2 regions of the Microbacterium sp. JZ37 genome follow, and region 2 is predicted to be linked to the other one. Evidence: predicted binding sites of a transcription regulator. Region 2 holds the regulator's gene; the other holds the start of a gene.
The links. Region 2 encodes LexA, which represses DNA repair genes until DNA is damaged. Its sites were predicted from a motif close to TCGAACANNTGTTCGA; they were not measured.

Region 1 (5,904 bases), 290 kb from region 2:
CTACTACCAGCCAGAGGCGTACGTCCCGCAGACCGACACCTTCATCGAGAAGGACTCGTCGATCAACGCGGAGGTCGAGCGGCTGCGGCACTCCACGACGAACACGCTGCTGAGCCGCCGCGACGCCGTCGTCGTGAGCACGGTGTCCTGCATCTACGGCCTCGGCTCGCCCGAGGAGTACCTCCGCGCGCTCGTCGCGCTCCAGGTGGGGGAGCGCTACGACCGCGACGCGATCATCCGCCAGTTCGTGGCGATGCAGTACAACCGCAACGACGTCGACTTCTCGCGCGGCAACTTCCGCGTCCGCGGCGACACGATCGAGATCATCCCCGTGTACGAGGAGTTCGCCATCCGGATCGAGCTGTTCGGCGACGAGATCGAGGCGCTCTACAAGCTGCACCCGCTCACGGGCGATGTCATCGAGCGCATGGACGCGGTCGCGATCTTCCCGGCGACGCACTACGCGGCCGGCACCGACACCGTGCAGCGGGCGATCAAGACCATCGAGGAGGAGCTCGCCGAGCGCCTGCAGGAGTTCGAGAAGCAGGGCAAGCTGCTCGAGGCGCAGCGGCTGAAGATGCGCACGACCTTCGACCTCGAGATGCTGCAGCAGCTCGGCTTCTGCTCCGGGATCGAGAACTACTCGCGCCATCTCGACCAGCGCGCGCCGGGCGAGCCGCCGCACACCCTGCTCGACTTCTTCCCCGACGACTTCCTCCTCGTCATCGACGAGTCGCACGTCACGGTGCCGCAGATCGGCGCGATGTACGAGGGAGACGCATCCCGCAAGCGCACGCTCGTCGAGCACGGCTTCCGCCTGCCGAGCGCGATGGACAACCGGCCGCTGCGGTGGGACGAGTTCAAGGAGCGCATCGGGCAGACGGTCTACCTGTCGGCGACCCCCGGCAAGTACGAGATGGGCGTGGCCGACACGGTCGTGGAGCAGATCATCCGCCCGACGGGCCTCGTCGACCCGCGGATCGTCGTCAAGCCGTCCAAGGGGCAGATCGACGACCTCCTCGAGCAGATCCGCCAGCGCGTCGACCGCGACGAGCGCGTGCTCGTCACGACGCTCACGAAGAAGATGGCGGAGGAGCTCACCGACTTCCTCGGCGAGCACGGCGTCCGCGTCCGGTACCTCCACTCCGACGTCGACACGCTGCGGCGCGTCGAGCTGCTCACCGAGCTGCGTCAGGGCGTGTACGACGTGCTCGTCGGCATCAACCTGCTGCGCGAGGGGCTCGACCTCCCCGAGGTCTCGCTGGTCGCCATCCTCGACGCCGACAAGGAGGGCTTCCTGCGCTCGGGCACCTCGCTCATCCAGACGATCGGGCGCGCCGCGCGCAACGTGTCCGGCGAGGTGCACATGTACGCCGACAGCATCACCGACTCGATGCGCAAGGCGATCGACGAGACCGAGCGGCGGCGCGAGATCCAGATCGCCTACAACCGCGAGCACGGCATCGACCCGCAGCCCCTGCGCAAGAGGATCGCCGACATCACCGACTCCCTCGCGCGCGAGGAGGCCGACACCGCGAGTCTGCTCTCGAAGCGGGACTCCGCGCGCACCAAGACCGGCAAGGGGCGCGCGCCCACGCCCGTGCGCAAGCGCGAGGGCATCGCCGCGGAGGGGGCGATGCAGCTCGAGGAGGCGATCGCCGACCTCACGCAGCAGATGCTCGTCGCCGCCGAGGAGCTCAAGTTCGAGCTCGCCGCGCGGCTGCGCGACGAGGTCCAGGACCTCAAGAAGGAGCTCCGGCAGATGGAGAAGGCCGGCCACGCGTGAGCGCGCGGTCCGCGTCGGGCGGCGCCCGGCGCGGACGCGGCTGCACTCACTCCTCCGGGCAGTAGAGCACGCCGTCGCGCTCGACGTGCTCGACGCGCGTGCGACCGCAGTGCGTGCACGGCGCACCGGGTCCGTCGCCGAGCTGCGCGGGTCCGGCGATGCGGATGAGCACGTCGTTGGCCCACTCGTAGATGCCGCCCGCCTCGCGGATGCGCTCCCGGAGATGCGGGTGGTGGTGCGTTCCGCTCTCCATGCTGATCATCTCCTCTCCCTCCAGTGTGCGCCTCCCGGGGCGCGGAGGACAGGGGATGCGCGGCACCGCTCGTCACGCGCGGATCTTCGAATCCGCTGAGCGAACACGTCGAACAAACGTCCAGATGTCCGTGGGGGTCCGTAGGATTGGATCGTGCCCATCATCCCCGTCGCCTCGCCCGGAAAGATCAGTGTCCGCGGTGCCCGCGTGCACAATCTCAAGAACGTCGACCTCGACATCCCGCGCGACGCGCTCGTCGTGTTCACCGGCCTGTCGGGCTCGGGGAAGTCGAGCCTCGCGTTCGACACGATCTTCGCGGAGGGGCAGCGGCGCTACGTCGAGTCGCTGAGCGCGTACGCGCGCCAGTTCCTCGGCCAGGTCGACCGCCCCGACGTCGACCTCATCGAGGGGCTGAGCCCCGCGGTGTCGATCGACCAGAAGTCGACGAACCGGAACCCGCGCTCGACCGTCGGCACGATCACCGAGATCTACGACTACCTGCGCCTCCTGTGGGCGCGCATCGGCGTGCCGCACTGCCCGCAGTGCGGCGAGCGGATCCAGCGCCAGACCGTGCAGCAGATCGCCGACCAGCTGATGACCCTCGAGGAGGGCACGCGCTACCAGATCGTCGCGCCCGTCGTCACGCAGAAGAAGGGCGAGTTCGTCGACCTCTTCAAGGAGCTCGCGGCGAAGGGCTACTCGCGCGCGGTCGTCGACGGCGAGCTCGTGCAGCTGGCTGAGCCGCCCGTGCTCAAGAAGTCGTACAAGCACGACATCGCGGTCGTCGTCGACCGTCTCGTCGCTCGCGCCGACATCCTCGGCCGCGTGACCGACTCCGTCGAGACCGCGCTCGGCCTCGCGGGCGGCGTCCTCCAGGTCAACTTCGTCGACGAGGAGGGCGACGACGCGTGGCAGTCGTTCTCCGAGAAGCTCGCCTGCCCCAACGGGCACGCGCTGCAGCTCACCGAGATCGAGCCGCGCACGTTCTCGTTCAACGCCCCGTTCGGCGCCTGCCCCGCGTGCTCGGGTCTCGGCACCCGGATGTCCGTCGACGTCGAGCTCATGCTCGGCGATGAGGAGCTCTCGATCCGCGAGGGCGTCATCGTGCCGTGGACGACGCAGGGCAAGGGCCTCTTCCAGTACTACGAGCGTCTCCTCGAGGGCCTCGCCGACGAGATGAGCTTCTCGCTCGACACCCCGTGGCGGGCGCTCCCGCAGATCGTGAAGGACGCGGTCCTGCACGGGCAGGACTACAAGGTCAACGTGCGGTTCAAGAACCGCTGGGGCCGCGAGGTCCGGTACGCGAGCGGCTTCGAGGGCGTCGTGCCCTACATCGAGCGCCAGTACGCGCAGGCCGAGACCGACACCACGCGCGCGCGGTGGGCGGAGTACCTGCGCGAGGTCCCCTGCCCCGTGTGCGAGGGCGCGCGCCTCAAGCCCGAGGTGCTCGCGGTCAAGGTGGGCGGCCGGTCGATCGCCGAGACGGCCGACCTCAGCCTCGAGGACACGCTCGCGATGATGAACCAGGTCACGCTGACCGACCGCGAGAAGCAGATCGCCGCGCAGATCCTGCGCGAGATCCGCGTCCGCCTCGAGTTCCTCATCCAGGTCGGCCTCAACTACCTCACGCTGAGCCGTGCCGCCGGGTCGCTCTCGGGCGGGGAGGCGCAGCGCATCCGGCTCGCGACGCAGATCGGGACGGGATTGACGGGCGTGCTCTACGTGCTCGACGAGCCGTCGATCGGCCTCCACCAGCGCGACAACCGGCGACTCATCGAGACGCTCGTCACGCTGCGCGACCTCGGCAACACGCTCGTCGTCGTCGAGCACGACGAGGAGACGATCGAGGCGTCCGACTGGGTCGTCGACATCGGCCCGCGCGCGGGCATCGGCGGGGGAGAGGTCATCCACTCCGGTCCGTTCGAGGCGCTCGTCGAGGACGAGCGGTCGCTCACGGGCGACTACCTCGCCGGCCGGCGGATGATCGAGATCCCGCGCAAGCGCCGCCGGATCGACCGCAAGCGCATGCTCTCGGTCGTCGGAGCCCGTGCGAACAACCTCAAGAACGTGACGGCCGAGTTCCCGCTGGGCGTGCTCACGGCGGTCACCGGCGTGAGCGGGTCGGGCAAGTCGACCCTCGTGAACGACATCCTCTACGAGGTGCTCGCGCAGCGCCTCAACGGCGCCCGCACCGTGCCCGGCAAGCACACGCGCGTCACGGGCCTCGAGCACCTCGACAAGGTCGTGCACGTCGACCAGGCGCCGATCGGGCGCACGCCGCGGTCGAACCCCGCGACCTACACGGGCGTCTTCGATCGCATCCGCAACCTGTTCGCGGAGACGCCCGAGGCGAAGGTGCGCGGCTACAAGGCCGGCCGCTTCAGCTTCAACGTCAAGGGCGGGCGGTGCGAGGCGTGCTCGGGCGACGGCACGCTCAAGATCGAGATGAACTTCCTCCCCGACGTCTACGTCGACTGCGAGGTGTGCCACGGCAAGCGCTACAACCGCGACACCCTGCAGGTGCACTACAAGGGCAAGAACATCGCCGAGGTCCTCGAGATGTCGATCGCCGAGGCGGAGGAGTTCTTCGAGCCGATCCAGGCCATCCACCGGTACATGAAGACGCTCGTCGACGTGGGGCTGGGCTACGTCCGGCTCGGGCAGGCGGCGACGACCCTCTCCGGCGGCGAGGCGCAGCGCGTCAAGCTCGCGACCGAGCTGCAGAAGCGCAGCAACGGGCGCTCGATCTACGTGCTCGACGAGCCGACGACGGGTCTGCACTTCGAGGACGTCCGCAAGCTCCTCGAGGTGCTGAACGGGCTCGTCGACAAGGGCAACAGCGTCATCGTGATCGAGCACAACCTCGACGTCATCAAGTCGGCCGACTGGATCGTCGACCTCGGCCCCGAGGGCGGCTCGGGCGGCGGAACGATCGTCGCGACGGGCACGCCCGAGCAGGTCGCGAAGACCGACGGCAGCCACACGGGCGCGTTCCTCGCCGAGGTGCTCGGAATGGCCGAACGGCAGCGCAAGGCCGGCTGACATGGCCGACCAGCTCCCGTACAAGCCGAAGCCGGGGGAGATCCCCGTGAACCCCGGCGTGTACCGCTTCCGCGACGCGCACGGGCGGGTGCTCTACGTCGGGAAGGCGAAGAACCTCCGGCAGCGGCTGTCGAACTACTTCGCGCCGCTGCACACGCTCCACGAGCGCACGCGGCGGATGGTCACGACCGCGTCGTCCGTGGAGTGGACCGTCGTGCCGACCGACGTCGACTCGCTGCAGCTCGAGTACCAGTGGATCAAGGAGTTCGACCCGCCGTACAACGTCCGCTACAAGGACGACAAGTCGTACCCGTTCCTCGCCATCACGCTGGGCGACGAGGCGCCCCGCGTGATGGTGACGCGCAACCGGCGCATCCCCGGCGCGAAGTACTTCGGGCCGTACCCGAAGATCTGGGCCGTGCGCGACACGATCGACCTGATGATCAAGGTGTTCCCGATCCGCACGTGCAGCGACGCCTCCTACAAGCGCGCGATGCAGACGGGGCGGCCGTGCTTCCCCGGGCAGATCGGCAAGTGCGGCGGCCCCTGCTCGCAGCGCGTGACGATCGAGGAGCACCGCGCGATCGTCGACGACTTCATCGCGTTCATGAACGGCGGCGACGAGCGCTTCACGCGCGAGCTGACCGCGCGGATGAAGGCGGCGGCGGCCGCGATGGACTACGAGCAGGCGGCGGTGTACCGCGACAAGCTCGCCTCGATCGACGCCGTCCTCAACAAGAGCGCGCTCGTGCTGCCCGAGGACACCGAGGCGGACCTGTTCGGCGTCGCGGAGGACGAGCTCTCCGCGGCCGTCCACCACTTC
Region 2 (5,904 bases):
GGCTGATCACGGAGGCCGTCCACTCGGGGTTCTCGAGGGCCGCCGTGCCGAGGTTGATGCGCTGGGCGCCGCTCTCGAGCGCAGCCTCGAGCGAGGAGTCGTCCCGGATGCCACCGGACAGCTCGACGTTGACGCCGCGCATGTGCTTGATCACCTTGCGCAGGATGCCGGCGTTGCTGCCGCGGCCGAACGCGGCGTCGAGGTCGACGAGGTGGATCCAGTCCGCCCCCTGGCTCTTCCAGTTCTCCGCGGCCTCGATGGGGTCGCCGTAGCTCGTCTCCGAACCGGCCTCGCCCTGCGTCAGGCGGACGGCCTTGCCGTCCGCGACGTCGACGGCAGGGAGGAGGGTGAGAGCGGGAGTGGATGCGAAATCGTTCATGTCACCTCGTGCTCGCAGGCATCTCCTGCCGACGCACGAGTCAAGAGACTAGACCCGTGCCGCCCCCGACTCCAAGTCGACGCGGCTCAGCCTGCGCGGCGCAGCCCGTCGACCCAGTTGCGGAGCAGGCGGATGCCCGCCTCGCCCGACTTCTCGGGGTGGAACTGCGTCGCGCTGAGCGGTCCGTTCTCGACCGCGGCGAGGAACCGGCCGCCATGCGTCGCCCACGTCAGGACGGGCTGCGGGAACGGCGGATCGACCTCGAGCTCCCACTGCTGCGCGGCGTAGGAGTGCACGAAGTAGAACCGCTCGGACTCGAGCCCCTGGAAGAGGCGCGAGCGCTCCCCCGCCTCGACGGTGTTCCAGCCCATGTGCGGCACGACCGGGGCGTCGAGCTCGGTCACGGTCCCCGGCCACTCCGCGAGGCCCTCCGTCTCGACCCCGCGCTCGATGCCGCGGGCGAAGAGCACCTGCATGCCGACGCAGATCCCGAGGACGGGGCGCCCTCCCGCGAGGCGGCGCTCGATGAGCTCGCCGCCGCGGATCGCGTTCAGCTGCTCCATGACCGCCTGGAACGCGCCGACGCCGGGCACGAGCAGCCCGTCGGCCGCGAGCACCGCCTCGCGGTCGCGCGTCAGCTCGACGTCGGCGCCCGCGGCCTCGAGCGCCTTGACGGCGGAGTGCACGTTGCCCGACCCGTAGTCGAGCACCGCGACGCTCGGTCGCTCGCCGCTCACAGCGCGCCCTTGGTCGAGGGGATGCCCTCGACGAGCGGGTCGAGGGCCTTGGCCTGACGGAACGCGCGCGCGAAGGCCTTGTACTCCGCTTCGGCGATGTGGTGCGGGTCGCGGCCGTTCAGCACGCGGACGTGCACGGTCAGGCCCGCGTTGAACGCGAGGGCCTCGAACGTGTGGCGCACGAGCGAGCCCGTGAAGTGGCCGCCGATGAGGTGCTGCTCGAAGCCCGCCGGCTCCCCCGTGTGCACGAGGTAGGGACGCCCCGAGATGTCGACGACGGCCTGTGCCAGCGCCTCGTCGAGCGGGACGAGGGCGTCGCCGTAGCGCGAGATCCCGGCCTTGTCGCCCAGTGCCTCGCGGATGGCCTGCCCGAGCACGATCGCCGTGTCCTCGACCGTGTGATGCGCGTCGATGTGGGTGTCGCCGGTCGCCTTCACGGTCAGATCGGTGAGCGAGTGCTTCGCGAACGCCGTGAGCATGTGGTCGAAGAACGGCACGCTCGTGTCGATGCTGCTCCTGCCCGTTCCGTCGAGGTCGAGCTCGAGCTCGATGCTCGACTCGCTCGTGGAACGGGTGCGGCGCGCGGTACGGGTCATGCTCCGATTCTACCGGCGCGACCCGACCGGGCTCCTCGCGCGCTCAGCGGCCGATCTCGGCGAGCGCGTCGAGGAAGGCGCTCGTCTCGTCCTCGGTCCCCGCGGTCACCCGGAGGTGTCCGGGGATCCCGATGTCGCGGATGAGCACGCCGCGGTCGTAGAGCGCCTGCCAGGTCGCGTGCGGATCCTCCACGCCGCCGAACAGGACGAAGTTCGACCACGTCGGGTACACGGTGTAGCCGAGCGCCTCGAGCGTGGCCGAGATCCGGTCGCGCTGCTCGACGATCTCGTCGACCATCGCGAGCATCGTGTCGGCGTGACGCAGGGCCGCGGAGGCCGCCGCCTGCGTGAGCGCGCTGAGGTGGTACGGGAGGCGGACGAGGCGGAGGGCGTCGACGACCGCGGGGTCCGCGGCGAGGTAGCCGACGCGCGCGCCCGCGAAGGCGAACGCCTTGCTCATGGTGCGCGAGACGACGAGCCGGGGCCGCCCGGGCAGCAGCTGGAGCGCCGAGGGCACGTCGCGCGGCGCGAACTCGCGGTACGCCTCGTCGACGATGACGATGCCGTCGGTCGCGTCGTAGACGGCTTCCACGACGTCGTTCTCGAGCGGCGTCCCCGTCGGGTTGTTCGGTGCGCACAGGAACACGACGTCGGGCCTGGCCTCCGCGACCTGCGCGGCCGCGCTCTCGGGCGTGAGGGAGAAGTTCGCCCCCCGCTCCCCCGAGACGAACGTCGCGCCGACGCCGCGCGTCAGCAGCGTGTACATCGAGTAGGTGGGGGCGAAGCCGAACGCCGTCCGCCCCGGTCCGGCGAACGCCTGGAGGAGGTGCTGCAGCACTTCGTTCGAGCCGTTCGCGGCCCAGATCTGCTCGGGCTCGAGCCCGTGCCCGAGGTACTCCGCGAACCCCTCGCGGAGCGCCGTGAACTCGCGATCCGGGTAGCGGTTCACATCCCGCAGCGCGAGGGCCACCGAGTCCGCGATGTCGTCGGCGACCTCGTCGGGGATCGGGTGCGTGTTCTCGTTGACGTTCAGCGCGACGGGCAGCGGCGCCTGCGGAGCGCCGTAGGGCTGCTGTCCGCGGAGGTCGTCGCGCAGGGGGAGGTCATCGAGAGAGACGGTCACCCGTCCATGCTAGAGCGCGCGACGGACTCACTCGCCCGTCGAGTAGGCGGCGGGGATGGCGATCTCCTGCCCCGCGGCGATGTCGCTCCCCGGGAGCTGGTTGAGGTGCAGGATCTCGTCGACGACGTCGCGCGGGTCCGCCTCGGGGGCGACCGCCTGCGCGATGTCCCACAGGGTGTCGCCCGCCATGACCGTGACGGTGTCGAAGGTGCCGGCAGGCGCACTGTCCTCGCGCGAGGCGAGGGCCGCGCCGCCGCTGAGCACCCCGAATCCGATCGCCGCGACGAGCGGAGCCGCGGCGAGCGCGGCGAGGACCCGGCGGCCGCGCACCGTGAGTCGGAGGCGGGTCGAGCGTGCCGGAGCGGAGCTGGTCGTGCGCATGGCGGTTCCTTCCTGTAGATCACTTCGAGTCCGTCTGCTCGGCCGGGAGAGACGGACCCGAAGTGATGTTCCGAACCTATCTTCGATGTGGTCGCGGTGTCAAGAACTCTCTTCGAACGGGTTTCGCGACTTCTGCGAGACACGCTCGAACAAATCTCCCGGAATCCCGTCGAGATCCGCTAGCGTCGTCCTGACGGGACCACCACATCACGCACCTCCGACATTCGAGCGGGGCAGCGAAGGAGCACGACATGACGGATGCGGGCACGCGCGAGGAGAAGCCGCGCACGCGGCGGCGCAAGAACCTGAGCGACAAGCAGCTGGCCATCCTCGAGGTCATCCAGCGCTCCATCCAGCACAACGGCTACCCGCCGAGCATGCGCGAGATCGGCGACGCGGTCGGACTGAAGTCGCTCTCGAGCGTGACGCATCAGCTCGGGCAGCTCGAGCTGAGCGGCTACCTGCGTCGCGACCCCGGGAAGACCCGCGCGATGGAGGTGCTCATCGATCTCCCGGGCTCGGCGGCCGAGAACCCGGCCGACTCGGGCCCCGCGGTCGGCGACGCCGCTCTCGTGCCGCTGGTCGGCCGCATCGCCGCCGGCGTCCCGATCACGGCCGAGCAGCAGGTCGAGGAGATCTTCCCCCTCCCCCGACAGCTCGTCGGCAAGGGCGAGCTGTTCATGCTCAAGGTCAGCGGCGAGTCGATGATCGACGCGGCGATCTGCGACGGCGACTGGGTCGTCATCCGGTCGCAGGGCACGGCGGAGAACGGAGACATCGTCGCGGCCATGGTCGACGGCGAGGCGACCGTCAAGACGTTCCGTCAGCGCGACGGCCACACCTGGCTCCTCCCGCGCAACTCGGCGTTCGAGCCGATCCTCGCCGACGACGCTGTGGTCCTCGGCAAGGTCGTCGCCATCCTGCGCGCGGTCTGACGGCGCAGACGAGGAGGGCGGGAGCCGGTCGGCTCCCGCCCTCCTCGTGTGCCGGGAGCGAACCGGCGGTCAGGAAGCCGCGGTCTCGCGCAGCGCGACCCCGGCTTCGCGCAGCACCGCGAGCACGGTCTCGTGCTCGTTGAAGGCGTAGAGGTGGATGCCCGGGGCCCCGCCGGCGAGCACCTCGCGCGCGAGGTCCGCCGCGTAGGCGATGCCGATCTCCCTGCGGCCCTCGGGGGTCGGCTCGACCTCGAGCGCGATCGACAGCTCCGACGGCAGGGGCTCGCCCGTGAGCTCGAGCATGCGCGCGAGCTTGGCGGGAGAGGTCACGGGCATGATGCCGGGGAGGATCGGGATGGTCACGCCCGCGGCCCGGGCGCGATCGACGAAGCGCAGGTAGTCGTCGGCATGGAAGAAGAGCTGGGTGATCGCCGCCTCGGCGCCGGCCGCCTGCTTCGCGAGGAGCGCATCGAGGTGCTCGAGCGGATGGCGCGAGCGCGGATGCCCGTTGGGGAAGGCCGCGACGAGCGTGCGCGCACGCGGGGCGCGGTCCACCCGCACCGCCTCGGGAACGCCCGGGATCGTCGTCTCGCCGTAGGGAGCGCGCTCGGCCTGCACGCGGTGGATGAGCTGGACCAGCTCGGCCGAGGTCCGCAGGTCGCCCAGGAACGCGTCGTCCTCATCCTTCCCGGCGGGCGGGTCGCCGCGGATGGCGAGGAAGCTGAGGATGCCCGCGTCGAGGAACTCGCGGATGAGGGCGCTCGCCGTCGCGTAGTCGTTGCCGACGCACGTGAGGTGAGCGAGCGGCTCGACGTCCGTGTTCTCGCGGATCCACCGCAGCACGCGTAGCGACGCACCGCCCGTGGAGCCGCCCGCGCCGTACGTGACGGAGAGGAAGTCCGGGCCTGCTGCGGCCAGGCGGCGGATGGTCTCCTCGAGAGCCGCGGTGCGCGCGGGCGTGCGCGGCGGGTACAGCTCGAACGAGAACGGCGTGGCCGACGTCGCCATGTCCCTCCTCCGTGCTCTCCGGTCGCCGCGGCGATCCCCTGCCGCCGCATCCGGCCTCTCCTCTCCCGACCGTAGTCGCCCGCGCGCGGGCGCGGGAGCATCTGTGACGCTCCGTGTCGGAACGTCGCCGGTTACCGTGGAGGACATGACGCAGACGCTCCCGTTCGGCTCGTGGCCGTCGCCCATCGCGGCGTCCGACATCGCGGGGAACTCCCCGCGCCTCGGCGACGCGCGGTTCGTCGGGGGCGACGTGTGGTGGGCCGAGGGAGTCGCGGCCGAGCGGGGGCGCACAGCGGTGCTGCGGGCGAGCGACGGCGCGAGCGTTCTTCCCGCGCCGTGGAGCGCGCGGTCGCGCGTCCACGAGTACGGAGGCGGCGCGTGGACCGCGGCCGACGACGGCGCGCTCCTCTTCGTCGAGCAGTCGGATCAGCGCGTGTACCTGCGCACGACCGATGCGGAGCCCATCCCGCTCACGCCCGCGGGCACCGGCATGGCGTTCGGCGACCTCGTCCTCGCGGAGGGCCGGCTGTGGGCGGTCCGCGAGACGCAGGGCGCCACGGGGGCTCCCCGTCGCGACATCGTCGTCATCCCGCTCGACGGCAGTGCGGCGGAGGACGCGTCCGCGATCGTGAGCGTCGTCGCAGGGAGCGACTTCGTCGCCTACCCCGCACCGCGCGCTGGCCGGCTCGCGTGGATCGCGTGGGACCATCCGGACATGCCGTGGGATGCCGCGGAGCTGCGCGTC

Region 1: uvrA (excinuclease ABC subunit UvrA) is a predicted target of LexA. The motif match lies at 2,148-2,163, and genes of this name have one in related genera.

The regions. Positions count from the first base shown of each region.
Region 1 covers NZ_CP045253.1:2,084,068-2,089,971, reverse strand. Annotated here, with positions in the region: gene uvrB (excinuclease ABC subunit UvrB) at 1-1,786, shown strand, start outside; gene GC092_RS09675 (hypothetical protein) at 1,833-2,039, opposite strand; gene uvrA (excinuclease ABC subunit UvrA) at 2,193-5,081, shown strand; gene uvrC (excinuclease ABC subunit UvrC) at 5,083-5,904, shown strand, end outside.
Region 2 covers NZ_CP045253.1:2,372,798-2,378,701, forward strand. Annotated here, with positions in the region: gene priA (bifunctional 1-(5-phosphoribosyl)-5-((5-phosphoribosylamino)methylideneamino)imidazole-4-carboxamide isomerase/phosphoribosylanthranilate isomerase PriA) at 1-379, opposite strand, end outside; gene hisH (imidazole glycerol phosphate synthase subunit HisH) at 466-1,116, opposite strand; gene hisB (imidazoleglycerol-phosphate dehydratase HisB) at 1,113-1,712, opposite strand; gene GC092_RS10995 (histidinol-phosphate transaminase) at 1,756-2,835, opposite strand; gene GC092_RS11000 (LysM peptidoglycan-binding domain-containing protein) at 2,863-3,216, opposite strand; gene lexA (transcriptional repressor LexA) at 3,468-4,151, shown strand; gene GC092_RS11010 (methylenetetrahydrofolate reductase) at 4,221-5,159, opposite strand; gene GC092_RS11015 (alpha/beta hydrolase family protein) at 5,305-5,904, shown strand, end outside.